Regions from separate parts of the Embleya sp. NBC_00896 genome, predicted to be linked through region 2. Evidence: riboswitches for the same ligand, from Rfam matches in the RefSeq annotation. Region 2 holds a riboswitch; each other region holds the start of a gene.
The links. Region 2 has a riboswitch for cobalamin ahead of OG928_RS04860 ((2Fe-2S) ferredoxin domain-containing protein). Riboswitches for the same ligand answer to the same signal wherever they lie in the genome.

Region 1: linked by a shared signal. The riboswitch ahead of metE (5-methyltetrahydropteroyltriglutamate--homocysteine S-methyltransferase) and the one ahead of OG928_RS04860 ((2Fe-2S) ferredoxin domain-containing protein) in region 2 are both predicted to bind cobalamin.
Region 3: linked by a shared signal. The riboswitch ahead of OG928_RS36540 (peptidase) and the one ahead of OG928_RS04860 ((2Fe-2S) ferredoxin domain-containing protein) in region 2 are both predicted to bind cobalamin.
Region 4: linked by a shared signal. The riboswitch ahead of OG928_RS22730 (energy-coupling factor ABC transporter permease) and the one ahead of OG928_RS04860 ((2Fe-2S) ferredoxin domain-containing protein) in region 2 are both predicted to bind cobalamin.

What each region holds. Positions count from the first base shown of each region.
Region 1 covers NZ_CP108777.1:1,602,877-1,606,071, reverse strand. Annotated here, with positions in the region: gene OG928_RS40485 (TetR family transcriptional regulator) at 1-128, shown strand, start outside; gene OG928_RS40480 (hypothetical protein) at 88-396, opposite strand; gene OG928_RS40475 (sigma-70 family RNA polymerase sigma factor) at 389-949, opposite strand; cobalamin riboswitch at 1,557-1,780, shown strand; gene metE (5-methyltetrahydropteroyltriglutamate--homocysteine S-methyltransferase) at 1,919-3,195, shown strand, end outside.
Region 2 covers NZ_CP108776.1:1,017,759-1,020,953, forward strand. Annotated here, with positions in the region: gene OG928_RS04840 (helix-turn-helix domain-containing protein) at 1-57, shown strand, start outside; gene OG928_RS04845 (DUF397 domain-containing protein) at 54-236, shown strand; gene OG928_RS04850 (DUF397 domain-containing protein) at 296-493, shown strand; gene OG928_RS04855 (GNAT family N-acetyltransferase) at 599-1,180, shown strand; gene OG928_RS04860 ((2Fe-2S) ferredoxin domain-containing protein) at 1,282-1,695, opposite strand; cobalamin riboswitch at 1,835-2,000, opposite strand; gene OG928_RS04865 (GntR family transcriptional regulator) at 2,214-2,957, shown strand; gene OG928_RS04870 (ROK family protein) at 3,112-3,195, shown strand, end outside.
Region 3 covers NZ_CP108777.1:728,686-731,880, reverse strand. Annotated here, with positions in the region: gene OG928_RS36550 (NAD(P)/FAD-dependent oxidoreductase) at 1-292, opposite strand, end outside; gene OG928_RS36545 (SDR family oxidoreductase) at 300-1,139, opposite strand; cobalamin riboswitch at 1,548-1,683, shown strand; gene OG928_RS36540 (peptidase) at 1,815-2,915, shown strand; partial or broken gene OG928_RS36535 (Lrp/AsnC ligand binding domain-containing protein) at 3,069-3,195, shown strand, end outside.
Region 4 covers NZ_CP108776.1:4,991,452-4,994,646, reverse strand. Annotated here, with positions in the region: gene OG928_RS22740 (class II aldolase/adducin family protein) at 1-542, shown strand, start outside; gene OG928_RS22735 (RDD family protein) at 704-1,243, shown strand; cobalamin riboswitch at 1,379-1,587, shown strand; gene OG928_RS22730 (energy-coupling factor ABC transporter permease) at 1,615-2,319, shown strand; gene OG928_RS22725 (energy-coupling factor ABC transporter substrate-binding protein) at 2,316-2,681, shown strand; gene cbiQ (cobalt ECF transporter T component CbiQ) at 2,685-3,195, shown strand, end outside.

The DNA of each region.
Region 1 (3,195 bases), on a different replicon from region 2:
CGCTCCTGATGGACGGCGCCATCGTCACCGCCCTCCGCGAGCGCACCCCGGCCCCGGCCACCCGAGCCCGCCGGGTGGCCGAGGCGCTCATGACGGCGGCAGGCTCGGATCGCCCTCCCGGGTCGTGACGGGTGGTCGTCCGGGGACTGTCAGCTCACAACGACCATCCACGCAGGAACGCTGCACCCGGCCCAGCGAGATGGTCTCCATCAGTTTGATCGCCCAGCACGCCGGGCACCCGCGCAGCGCCACCAGGCCGACCGGCGCGAGCACCAGGGCGACCGGCCCGAATACCGGCATGAGCGCGAGCGAGCCGACCAGCGTGCCGAACCCCACGGCGCCGCGCAGCAGATGGCGGGACAGCGACGTACTCGCCTGGCTTCGATCCTCACGCATCCCCGCCTCCCAGGGCCGAGTCGGCGGTGCCGCGCAGCGTTTGGTGAACCGCCGCGCGAGCACGGTGCAGCCGCGACTTCATCGCGGCGGTGCTCAGCCCCAGGGCCTCGGCGACCATCCGCCCGCTGTAGCCCTGCACGTCGCGCATGATCAGCACCCGCCGCTGATCGGCGGGCAGCGCGGCGATCGCCGCTGCCACCCGGCCGGCTTCCAGGCGTTCCAACACCTCGTCCTCGGCCGAGCGCGCGGCGGTTTCCGGAGCCGGCGCCGAGTCCCGCAGGATCAGCCGCGACCGCCGTAGGCACTCGTTGCGGACGATGCGGAACATCCACGACGCCAGGGCGCCGGAAGCACGCAGCATCCCGATCTTGCGGTACAGGATGATCAGCGCCTCCTGCGCGGCGTCCTCGGCGTCCTCGGGGGACGCGCACAGGGAGTGGGCGAAGCGCCGCACATGGGGGTGCGACCCGGACACCAACGCGGCGATCGCCTCGACGTCCCCTCCCTTCGCGGCGACGATCAACCGCTCACCGGGCCAGCTCGACTCAGCCACGACCACGACCACGACGACGCACCACGGTGACAGTGCACGCACAAATGAGCACGCCCACGATGGCTACGACGACACCAACGACCATGACAACCTCCCATTCCCGTCCCGACGATGTTGTCGGCACACCCATAAGAGGCACGAGCACCCCCAAAGGATTCACCCGATCCAGCCCCGCCCGCCGCTTGCCGACAAACGAGCCGCAGACCGGCCCTCATCCCCCGAGCCCTCTCCAGCCTTCCGGCGTTCAAATACAAGCAGGCCGCAAGCCAAGCCACCCTCAGCCCGTCCGGCGCTTGAGGACATGCGGGCCGCAGGCCGGCCCTCATCCCGCAGGCCCAGGGCTCCCCAGCCCGTCCGGCGCTTGAGGACAAACGAACCGCAAGCCCAAGCCCCATCCAGCCCGTCCGGCGCTTGAGGACAAACGAACCGCAAGCCCAAGCCCCATCCAGCCCGTCCGGCGCTTGAGGACATGCGGGCCGCAGGCCGGCCACCGGCGACGCCGGCTCCGGCAGCGGCGGTACCGCGAGCACCTCGTCGATCCGCTCGATGTCGTGCGCCGCGAGCCGCAGCGCCGCGCCGGGAAGTTCCCGCTCGGCCCGAAGGGCGTATGGTGGGCCGCGCAGAAGGTTCGTCCTGCTTGCCAGGCAGGAGCGTCGTAAGAGGGAACCCGGTGGGAATCCGGGACTGCCCCGCAGCGGTGAGTGGGAACGACCGCCGTCATCAGCACTAAGTCCGAGTGATCGGACCAGGGAAGCGACGGCCAGTAGGTGCCGAGTGGTTTGTCACGGCGCGCCCCGAGTCCGAAGACCTGCCTCTGTCCGCGTGCGATCTCGCACGTGGTTTCTCGGTGACCTCGAGGGCGGGTCGACGGTACGGGCGCAGCCTGCCCGAGCACGCTTCGCCGCGTGTGCGCCGATCTTTCGCGACCCTTCCCGCGGGGCACCACCGCGACTCGCGAAGGAGAGTTCCGTGGCAAACAACGCAGGCGATTCCACCCGCTCCCCCGGCTTCCCCGGTTCCGCCGCCCCACGTGCGCAGGCGACCGTGTACGGCCATCCGCGCCAAGGCCCCGACCGTGAGCTCAAGAAGGCCGTCGAGGGCTACTGGGCCGGCCGCGTCACCGCCGGGGCCCTGTACGAGACGGCCGCCGAGCTGCGCCGGGACACCTGGCGCCGGCTCGCCGACGCGGGCATCCACGAGGTGCCCACCGGCGACTTCTCGCTCTACGACCACGTCCTGGACGCCACCGTCATGGTCGGCGCCATCCCCGCCCGCCACCGCGCCGCCGTCGCGGCCGACTCGCTCGCCGGCTACTTCGCGATGGCGCGCGGTACGCAGGAGGTCGCGCCGCTGGAGATGACCAAGTGGTTCGACACCAACTACCACTACCTGGTCCCGGAGTTGGGCCCGGACACCGCGTTCGAGGCGGACTCCACCAAGCCTGTCGACGAACTGCTCGAAGCGCTCGCGCTCGGCCACGCCGCCCGACCCGTGCTGGTCGGCCCGGTCACCTACCTCCTGCTCGCCAAGCCCGCCCCCGGCGTCGCCGCCGACTTCGCGCCGATCACGCTGATCGACCGGCTGCTGCCGGTGTACGCGAGCGTGCTCGCCGATCTGCGCGCGGCCGGCGCCGAGTGGGTACAGCTGGACGAACCCGCCCTGGTCCAGGACCGGACGCCGGCCGAGCTGAACGTCGCGGCCCGCGTGTACCGCGAGCTCGGCGCGCTCACCGATCGCCCCAGGATCCTGGCCGCGACCTACTTCGACCGGCTCGGCGAGGCCCTGCCGATCCTGGCCAAGGCCCCGATCGAGGGCCTGGGCCTGGACTTCACCGGCCCGGCCGCGGCGAACCTCGCCGACCTCGCCAAGGTCGGCGGACTGCCCGGCAAGCGCCTGGTCGCCGGTGTAGTGGACGGCCGCAACGTCTGGATCAACGACCTGGAGAAGTCGCTGGCCACCCTCGCGACGCTGCTCGGCCTCGCCGACCGGGTCGACGTCGCGCCGTCCTGCTCGCTGCTGCACGTCCCGCTCGACGCGAGCCGCGAGCGCGACGTCGACCCGCAGATCGCGCGCTGGCTCGCGTTCGCGCGGCAAAAGAGCACCGAGGTCGTCACGCTGGCCCGCGGTCTGGCCCAGGGCCAGGACACGATCACCGCGCAACTCGCCGCCAACCGGGCCGACTTGGCCTCGCGCGCCGCGTCCGCGCTGACCCGCGACCCGGCGGTCCGAGCCCGCGCCGCGGCGGT
Region 2 (3,195 bases):
TTGTCTGTGAAGGATTCAAGAGCACTGATCACTGCAAGATTGGATGAACTTCCGTGAACATCGACGACGCCGCATGGCGCACCTCGACTCGCAGCGCCGACTACAACGAGTGCGTCGAGGTAGCACCGGGCCCACGTGCCATCACCGGCATCCGCGACACCAAAGCCCGCCGACGCGGCCACGTGGAGATCGTGCCCGCTGCCTGGGTCGCCCTCCTGGACGCACTCAAGCGCTGACCGCTCCACCCCACGGACCGGAGTTCCCGGAAAGAATCACGCCGGCTGATCATCGAGAGATGGGAAGAGCTGTGACCCGCAGCATCGACCACTACCCGTGGCGCAAGGCAACCCGCTCCAACTCCAACCAGGCATGCGTGGAAGTCGCGCCGCTGGCAACCGCGACCGGCATACGCGACACCAAGGACCGCCGGCGCGGCCACGTGGAAATCGCACCCGCAGCCTGGGTCGCCCTCCTGGGCGCGCTCAAGCGCTGACTGCTCCACCCCACGGACCGGAGGGCCCGGCGCACCCCGCCGGCCACCGGCCGGTCCGTGGCCGGATCAGGCCCCCGGCCAGGGCGCGCGGGTGAGACTCGGGCCATGTCTTCCGAACCTCGCCCCGAACTCGTCCTGCCCGCCGCCGTCGCGCTGACCGGTCACGGCATCCACCTGCGCGAATGGACCGACGACGATCTACCCGCCCTGGTCGCCCTGTTCGACGACGTCGAGATCGCCCGCTGGACCCCACTCGCGTCGCCCTACGACGCCGAGGCCGCCCGCGACCACTTGGCCAAGGCCCGCCGGATCAGGGGCGAGCATCGCGGCATCCAGCTGGCCGTGACTCTGGACGGCGTCGAACCCCGCGGCGAGGTACTGCTGTTCGTAAGCACGGACGGCCTCGACGCGCCGGGCCAGGTCGAGTTGGCGTACGGCATCGCCGCCGCCCACCGCGGCCTGGGACTGGCCACGCGGTCGGTGCGGCTGATGACCGAGTACGCCTACCACGAACTGGGCGCGACCGCGGTGATCCTGCACATCCCGGCGGACAACGCCGCCAGCATCGGGGTCGCCCGTGCCACCGGCTTCGAACGCACGGACACGCCCCCGATCGTCCGCGATCGACGCGGCACACCGATCGCCCTGGACATGTGGCTGCACCGCGCCGTTCCGCCGGGGGCGTGACGGACAAAATCCGTTCCGCCGGGGGCGTGACGGGACGAAATCCGGACGACAAACGACCGACCCTCGTACCGCCGCCCGTGGCGCCCCTCGCACCGACCCCGTCAAGTCCCCATCGCCTGCCGAGCCTTCCGGTTCGGCGTGAACTCGTACAGGTCCAACAGCCCCGGCGCGTCCGCCACCCCCGGCCCACCGGCCGCCGCCCACGCGGCTATGTCGGCCGTCGCGTCCTTGTCGTTGACCGTGCCGAACCACGCCGGCCGGCCACCCGCCGCACGGCCCGCCGAGGAGGGCTGGACCACTATCACGTTGCCGCGTTCACACGGCCCCAGGCACTCGCTGAGCCGCACCACGACCTGAGCATCCGTCAACGCCGCGCGCAGACCGGCCACTTGGTCCGCGTGATCGTCCCCCGCGATCTTCGCCGTACCGCAGCAACAGCCACGGCAGACCGTGACCGTGCAGGGAGCCGAACGCACCGGCTGGGCAGGGGGGTTGGGGCGGCTGCGACGAGCCATGGGAACTCTCCTTCGCGAGTTCGATCCAGGTCCGAAACCCGTGCGGAGAGCGCGAGGCAGGCAGCGGCGAACCGCGACCGACCCCTTCCCACGAGGCTCCGGCAGACCGCGCGCGAAGGGTCCGCACGCGGGCGAAGGCAGGTCTTCGGACTCGTGGGCACATCGGCCACGACCGATTCGGTCGCACCGACTCCTACCGGCCGTCGCTTCCCGGGCGCCCACGTCGGCGCCCAGTGCGTGATGACGGCTCTCGTTCCCACTCACCGCTGCGGGGCAGTTCCGGTCTCGCACCGGATTCCCTCTTACGACACGCGCCCCTGGCGGGGGCGGTGAACCGTTCGCGCAGGTCAGCTTAGGACGTGCCGTGATGTGAGTCAGGTCACCGACAACTTGGCGGGTCTTGGTCTGGACCTTTCCGGGTCCGGGCGGGTTATATTCAACCGTCTTTACTAAACCGAACATGCAATAAGCCCGGACCACCGTGGCCACGGGCAGCCGAGGGGGCGTCCGTGGGCAACATGGCGACATTGCCGGACGAAGCTGTGTTCGGTGAGCCCAAGTACTGGCAACTCCGCACGTCGTTGCTCAAGGCGATCGAGGAAGACTTCGTCTCCGGCGACATCCTCCCCAACGAGCGCGACCTCGCGGCCAGGTTCGGGGTCGCCCGCGCGACGCTGCGGCACGCGCTCGAACAGCTCGAACTCGAGGGCCGACTGGTCCGCAGGCGCGGCGCCGGCACCACCGTCGCCGGGCCCCGCGTGGACGTGTCGCTGAGCGCCGACGGCGAGGGCTGGCCGGGCGTGGACCTGCGCGACCGCGAGGTCATCGACTGCGCGACCGTGCCGGTGACCGACGAATTCGCCGCGACCCTCAAAGCGCGGCCCTCGGCGCTGGTACACCGGCTGCGCCGGCGCCAGTTCTCGATGCGCCAGGTGGTCGGCCTGGAGTGCCTGTACGTCTCGCGCGCCGTCGTCCCGTCGCTGTCCACACGCGCACCGGGCTTCGACCGCGCCGCGCTGATGCTGCGCCAGTTGCGCGGCCACCGGCTCGAGAGCCGGCACCGCGCGGTCGAGCTGGGCGTGGCCGAGGCCGAGGAGGCGCGCTACCTGGAGCGTCCGCCCGGCACCGCCGTGCTGATCGTGACCACGACGTACACCGCCCTCGGCCGGACCGCGGCCGTCACGGTGTCCACCTACCGCGCCGACACCTGCCGGCTCGCGTTCGCGGAAGCGGGGCCGGCCGCGTTGCGGCCCGCGTCCTGACCCGCCGGAGAGTCGATGCCGGGTACCATCCGCGCCTGAGCGACGACACGCACGCCGAGACACGCACGAGGCGCGACCGGACGGAACGCGACCCGACGGGCCGAGACCGCCCGGAGGAACGATCGCGCGACGGCGTGGTGAGAGGACGAGAGCTGTGGCACAGGCGACCGGCGGGGACGCGTCCCTGGTCCGGCGGATCAACTCCGCGGAGACCCTGCGCGCGATGCGCGGCGGCGCG
Region 3 (3,195 bases), on a different replicon from region 2:
CCGGCCGCTCGGCGTGCACGACCCGCCGGGTGACGTCCACGTCGGTCGCCGTGGCTTCCACGCAACGTACCTGGTCGTGCCGGCGCAGGACGGCACGCAGCGGCTGCGCGATCTGGCCCTCGGACAGGATGCCCGAGGCGCACTGGTACAGCAGCGGCTGGAACAGGTGGTGCGCGCAGCGGTCGACCAGGGTCACCGCGACCGGGGCGCTGCGCAGGGCCCGTACGGCGAACAGTCCGGCGAAGCCGCCGCCGAGGATCACCACCCGGCGTGGGGTCACGTGGTCGTCCACGACGCCGTCACCCCCCGGTGGCGAAGCCGGGGAAGAGCGTCATGCCGCCGTCGACGTAGATCGTGGCGCCGACGACGTAGTCCATCAGGTCGGAAACCAGGGCGGTCACCGCGTCGGCGATGTCCGCCGGATCGCCGACCCGGCGGTAGGGGATCAGCTTGAGGAGATCGGCCTCCGCCTCGGCGGTGTCCCACGCGCTGCGGTTGATCGGGGTGCGGATCGCGCCCGGGGCGATCGCGTTGACCCGGATCCCGTGCGGGGCGAGTTCCTGCGCGAGGGTCTGCATCAGCATCAGGACGCCGCCCTTCGAGGCGGCGTAGTTCACATGGCCCGACCACGGGATGATCTGGTGCACCGAGCTCATGCAGACGATCTTTCCCGCCGAGCGGGAGATCTCCGGGACGACGCCGCGGCGCAGGAACTCCTTGGCCGCCTCCCGGGCGCACAGGAACTGGCCGGTGAGGTTGACGTCCAGGACCTTCCGCCACTGGGCGAGCGACATCTCGGTGAAGGCGGCGTCCCGCTGGAGCCCGGCGTTGGCCACCATGATGTCGATCGTGCCGAACTCCTCGACCATGCGCGCGACCATCGCGACGACCTGGTCCTCCTGCGAGACGTCCGCCTCGTGCGCGTACGCCCGCACGCCGAAGGACTCGATCTCGCGGACCACCTCCTCGGCATCCTCCCGGCCGACGACGTAGTTCACGACCACGTCGGCGCCCGCCTGCCCCAGTCCGATCGCGGTCGCCTTGCCGATGCCGGAGTTCGCCCCCGTCACCAGCGCTTTCTGCCCTCTGAGAATGGGCGGCAACACCGGCCGCCCGGGCCCGTCCACACCTGTGGTCATCGCGTTCTCCCATCGTCGCGGGCAAGGCGCTACCGAAGCATCACCCTCTCCGGCGGCGCCCTGTCCGGCGCCGAGCGACGCGCATCGCCCACCCGATCGGAACAGCCGTGTCCCTCCGACGGCGCAAGACCCCGGCCTCGCGCGGCGCAAGGACCGACGCGGGCAGGTCCGGCCCGCGTGCCGCTTCCTCGGCTCGTTCCGCCGTTCACGGTGACGGCTTTTGGACGAAGTCGCCGGCCCTCGATGGCTCGAACCGCTGTCGCCGTCGGGGCCGTTCGTCGAAGCGGGACGAACTCCTTGGCCGGAAAGGGAGTTCCTCCCCGGGCAGGCAGTCCGTAGAGTGCGGGACGTCCTCACACCGGGGACGCCGAATACCTGCGGTGGCCCTTTCCGGACGCCGCGACTCGTTCCGGTCACCGGTGTGGTGGCCCGCAACATCTCCGACGGCAGGGGAAGTCCGGTGTGATTCCGGCGCTGACCCGCAACGGTGGTCCGTCCCTCCCGACGGCGAGCCCGAATGCCTGTCGTCGGAGCGTCTCGTCTCCATTCCCCGTCGTGGTCTGCGGGGCGGAGCCCTCGCGCCCCCGCGCCGGGACCGTGCCGCCCTCGGGCCGCGACCCCTCGGACGGCGGATCCGCCGGGCCTGCCGCGCCGTGGGCCCGGAAAGGCACCACCGTGACGCTCACCCGACCCGGACGCCGGATAGCCGCGCTGTTCGGCGGACTGGCCCTGGCCGCCGCGACCGCCCTGATCCCGGCCGCCGCCGTGGCCGCCCCCACCACGACCGGTTCGACGCCGGCGACGAACGCATCCGTTCTCGCCGGCCAACGCACCCAGGCGGCGGCCGGTTGGCTGGCCCGGCAACTCGTCGACGGCGAACGCTTCGAGGTCACCTTCGACGGTGTGACCTACCCCGACCACGGCCTGACCATCGACGCGATCCTGGCCTTCGCCGCAGCGGGCGTGGCCGACCACAACGGAGCCAAGGCCACCGCGTGGCTCGCGCGGCCCGAGATCCTGTCCGGCTACATCGGCGACGGCACCACCAACGCCTACGCCGGGGCCACCGCGAAGACCCTCCTCGCCGCCGAGGTACGCCGGGTGGACCCCAACACCTTCGGTGGCGTGGATCTCCCGGCCCGGCTGCGCTCCCTGCAACAGCCCTCCGGCCGGTTCACCGACACGTCCCCCTGGGGCGACTACAGCAACGCCTTCAGCCAGTCCCTCGCGCTCTTGGCGCTGGACCGCACCCCCGCCGGCGCACCCGCCGCCGCGGTGAGCTTCCTCGCCGGCGCCCACTGCGCCGACGGCGGGTTCCCGCTCGACTTCGGCCTGCCCACCTGCACCAGCGACGCGGACTCGACGGCCATGAGCGTCCAGGCGCTCGCGGCCACCGGCCGACCCCAGGAGGCGGCGGCCGGCGTGCAATGGCTGGTCGCCCACCAGCTCGCGGACGGCGGATTCGGCACACCGGGCGCGACCACGTCGAACGCGAACAGCACCGGCCTGGCCGGCCAGGCCCTGCTCTCCTCGTGGCGTCTGCTCCCCGGTCTGACCGCACGGCACTTCCTGACCGAGCGCCAGGTCGGCTGCTCGGCCACGTCGGCCACCCGAGGCGCGATCGCCTACGACGCCGGCGGGTTCGACCCGTCCACCGCCACTCGGGCCACGGCCCAGGCAGTCCTGGGCCTGGCCGGCACCGGCTTCGCCGACCTGACCGCCCAGGGCGCCCGCCCCGACGCCCCGACGCCGCACTGCCCCGATTCCGCGACCTGACGCGACAGGGCGGGCACCGGCCGTCGGTCCGATGACCGGGACGCCGACGCGTCATGCGTGCGCTTCGGAGTGCCCGGCCCCTCGGCCGGGCACTTCGGACCGATCGCGTAAGGCCGGCGCGCCCGCAGCCGGGACCGGGAGGCGAGTGGTCCCCAGGCTCAGCGTCTGTTCGGTGAACCCGACTACCTCCTGCGCGTCGCCACCGCCGACCTGGCCGCCTTCCAGCAGCTCTACGACCAGCGGCCGGCCACCCTGCCGGGCGTCCAGCGCCTGACCTCCA
Region 4 (3,195 bases), 4.0 Mb from region 2:
TCGTCGAGGGCCGATTCCACGTCAACCAGGCCGCGTTCGCGATCCACTCGCAGATCCACGCGGCTCGGCCGGACGTGGTCGCGGCGGCGCACAGCCACTCCACCCACGGGCGCGCGATATCGGCTCTCGGGATCAGGCTCGAACCGATAACCCAGGACGTGTGTCCGTTCTACGAGGACCACGAACTGTTCGACGACTACGCGGGCGTCGTGCTGGACGCCGAGGAGGGCAAGCGGATCGCCCGCACGCTCGGCGCGCGCAAGGCGCTCATCCTGCGCAACCACGGCCTGCTCACCGTCGGACAGTCGGTCGACGCGGCGGCGTGGTGGTTCATCACGATGGAGCGCTCCTGCCAGGTCCAGCTGCTCGCACAGGCGGCCGGCGAGCTCAAGCCGATCTCGCCGGAGAACGCCAGGCTGACCCGCGATCAGCTCGGCAACGACACCGTCGCGTGGATCAACTACAAGCCGCTGTACGACGTGATCAGCCGCTCCGAGCCGGACCTGTTCGGCGTCCACGGCCCGATGGAGTCCGCGAGCTGACCACCGGGCCCGCGCCCGCCGCACGCCGCCCGGCGCACGCGCCCGCCACACACGCCGCCCGCGCCCGCCGATCGGTCCCGGTATCCGCCGACCGGGCGCAATCTCGGCGATATCCGGCCGCACCGGGAATCAACCGGCCCGCTTGCGGAAAGTACAAGGGCATGCACGAACGGAGCCTTCCGCAGCTATTCACGCGGTCAGCGCGGCCCGTCTCGGCCACGGTGTGGCTGCCCGCGGCCGAGCGCACCGTCGATCCCTCGTTGCTCGTGCGCCGGATCGCCCAGTTCGTGCTGGACGCGATCGCCTCCACCTTCCTGCCCGGTGCCGCGATGTTCCTGTTCGTGCTGCTGCCCACGCACGCCGACGGTTCGATCCGCAGCGGCCCGTTGACCGCGACGATCACGGCCGGCGTCGTCTGCGCCGCCGCCGCGATCCTGCTCTGGTACTGGGTCCTGCGGCCCGCCGAGCACGACGGGCGCACGTGGGGCATGCAGCTGTTCGGCATCCGCGTGGTCGACGTCTCCGGCGGCCGCGCGTCCCGGCGCCAACTCGGGGTCCGCTGGCTGCTGCTGGTGGTCGACGCGTTCGCGCTGGGCGCGGTCGGACTCACCGCGGTGCTCACCAGCGAGCGCCGCCAGCGCGTCGGCGACCGGGTCGCGCGCACGCTCGTGGTCCGCGGTCGCGGCCCCGGCCTCGACTGAGCGGACCCCCGCACCTCCGAGCCCCCGGCACCGGCACCGACACCCGAGAAAGTCGACATTCCCGCGCACTCCGTCCCAATTGTGGCCTTGCACACGGATCGCAATTGCCACCTTGTCGCCATGTCCATCCGACCACTAGTGTCGGCTCGCCGTGGTGCTCGGGAAGCCGGTTCGATGCCGGCGCGGCCCTCGCCACTGTGATCGGGAAGTTCTCCTCCATCCCCGCCGAAACGTTGATTCGTCGCCTCGGGGAAGCCACTGGGACCGCTTGCGGCCCCGGGAAGGCGGAGACGTGAACGTACGACCCGTCAGCCAGGAGACCGGCCACGGCGATCGTCCGTCCACGAGGTGTTGGAGAGGGACCCTTCCTCATGCATATCGCCGAGGGCTATCTGCCCTGGGAACACGCCGCCGCCTGGGGCGTCGCGTCTGCCCCGTTCGTCGTCTACGGGGCCCGCGCGCTCACCCGCGAGGTCCGCGACAGACCCGAGAACACCCTGCTGCTGGGCGCGTCCGGCGCGTTCTCGTTCGTGCTGTCCGCACTCAAGATCCCGTCCGTCACCGGCAGTTGCTCGCATCCGACCGGTACCGGGCTGGGCGCGATCCTGTTCCGGCCGCCGATCATGGCCGTGCTGGGCACGATCACCCTGCTGTTCCAGGCCCTGTTGCTCGCGCACGGCGGGCTCACCACACTCGGCGCCAACGTGTTCTCGATGGCGATCGTCGGCCCGTGGGCCGGATACGGCGCCTATCGACTGACCCGGATGCTGCTCGACCGGCGCGAGGGCACGCTGCCGCTGGACGTCGCGGTGTTCATGGGCGCCTTCGTCGCGGACCTGAGCACCTACTGCGTCACCAGCGTGCAACTCGCGCTCGCCTTCCCGGACCCGGACAGCGGATTCCTCGGCGCACTGGCCAAGTTCGGCGGCATCTTCTCGCTCACCCAGATCCCGCTCGCGGTCAGCGAGGGCCTGCTGACGGTCCTCGTCGTACGGCTGCTGCGGCAGTCGAGCCGCGGCGATCTGATCCGGCTGGGCGTCGTGCGGGTCGGGTCCGAGGAGGCGAAGGCCAAGTGAAGCGGTCGACGAAGATCAACCTGCTGATCGTGCTGGTCGTGGTGCTGCTCGCGGCGCTGCCCGTGGTGTTCGGGATGGGCGACCACAAGGACGATCCGTTCACGGGCGCCGACAGCCAGGCGGAGACCGCGATCACCGAGAACGACCCGGGCTACGAACCGTGGTTCAGCCCGCTGTACGAACCCCCGTCCGATGAGATCGAGTCCGGCCTCTTCGCCCTCCAGGCGGCGCTCGGCGCGGGCGTGGTCGGGTACATGTTCGGCGTGGTCCGCACCCGCAGGCGACTGGCTCCCGAGGCGGCGGACACCCCCGACGACGAGGCGACGGCCGACGAGACCCCGGTATCGGCCGCGGGGCGCTGACCCGTGCTGCCGATCGACGCGGCGGCGCACGCCAGTTCGTGGCGGCGTCGCCATCCGGCCGAGAAGGCCGTGCTCTCCTTCGGGCTGCTCGGGTGCGCGGTGGCCTTGCCGCCCTGGCCCGGCGCGGTCCTGGTCGCGGTGACCGTGCTGGTCGTCGCGTTCGGGTTCGCCGCGGTGCCGGCCCGACGCCTGTGGCGAGCGGCCCGCGCGCCGCTCGGGTTCGCCGCGACCGGCGCGGTCACGCTGCTCGTGTCCGTCGGCGGCGACGGCGTGGGCTGGGCCGACGACGGGCCGCGGCACGCGGGCGAGTTGCTCGCGCGCACCGGTGCCGCGGGGCTCGCGATGCTGCTGTTCGCGTTCACCACACCCCTGTCGGACGTACTGCCCAGGCTGACCCGGGTGGGTGTGCCCGCGGCGGTCGTGGACGTGGCCGCGGTGATGTACCGGATGTTGTTCCTGCTCTACGACACGACCACGCGGATCAACCAGGCCCAGGCCGGTCGGCTGGGCCATC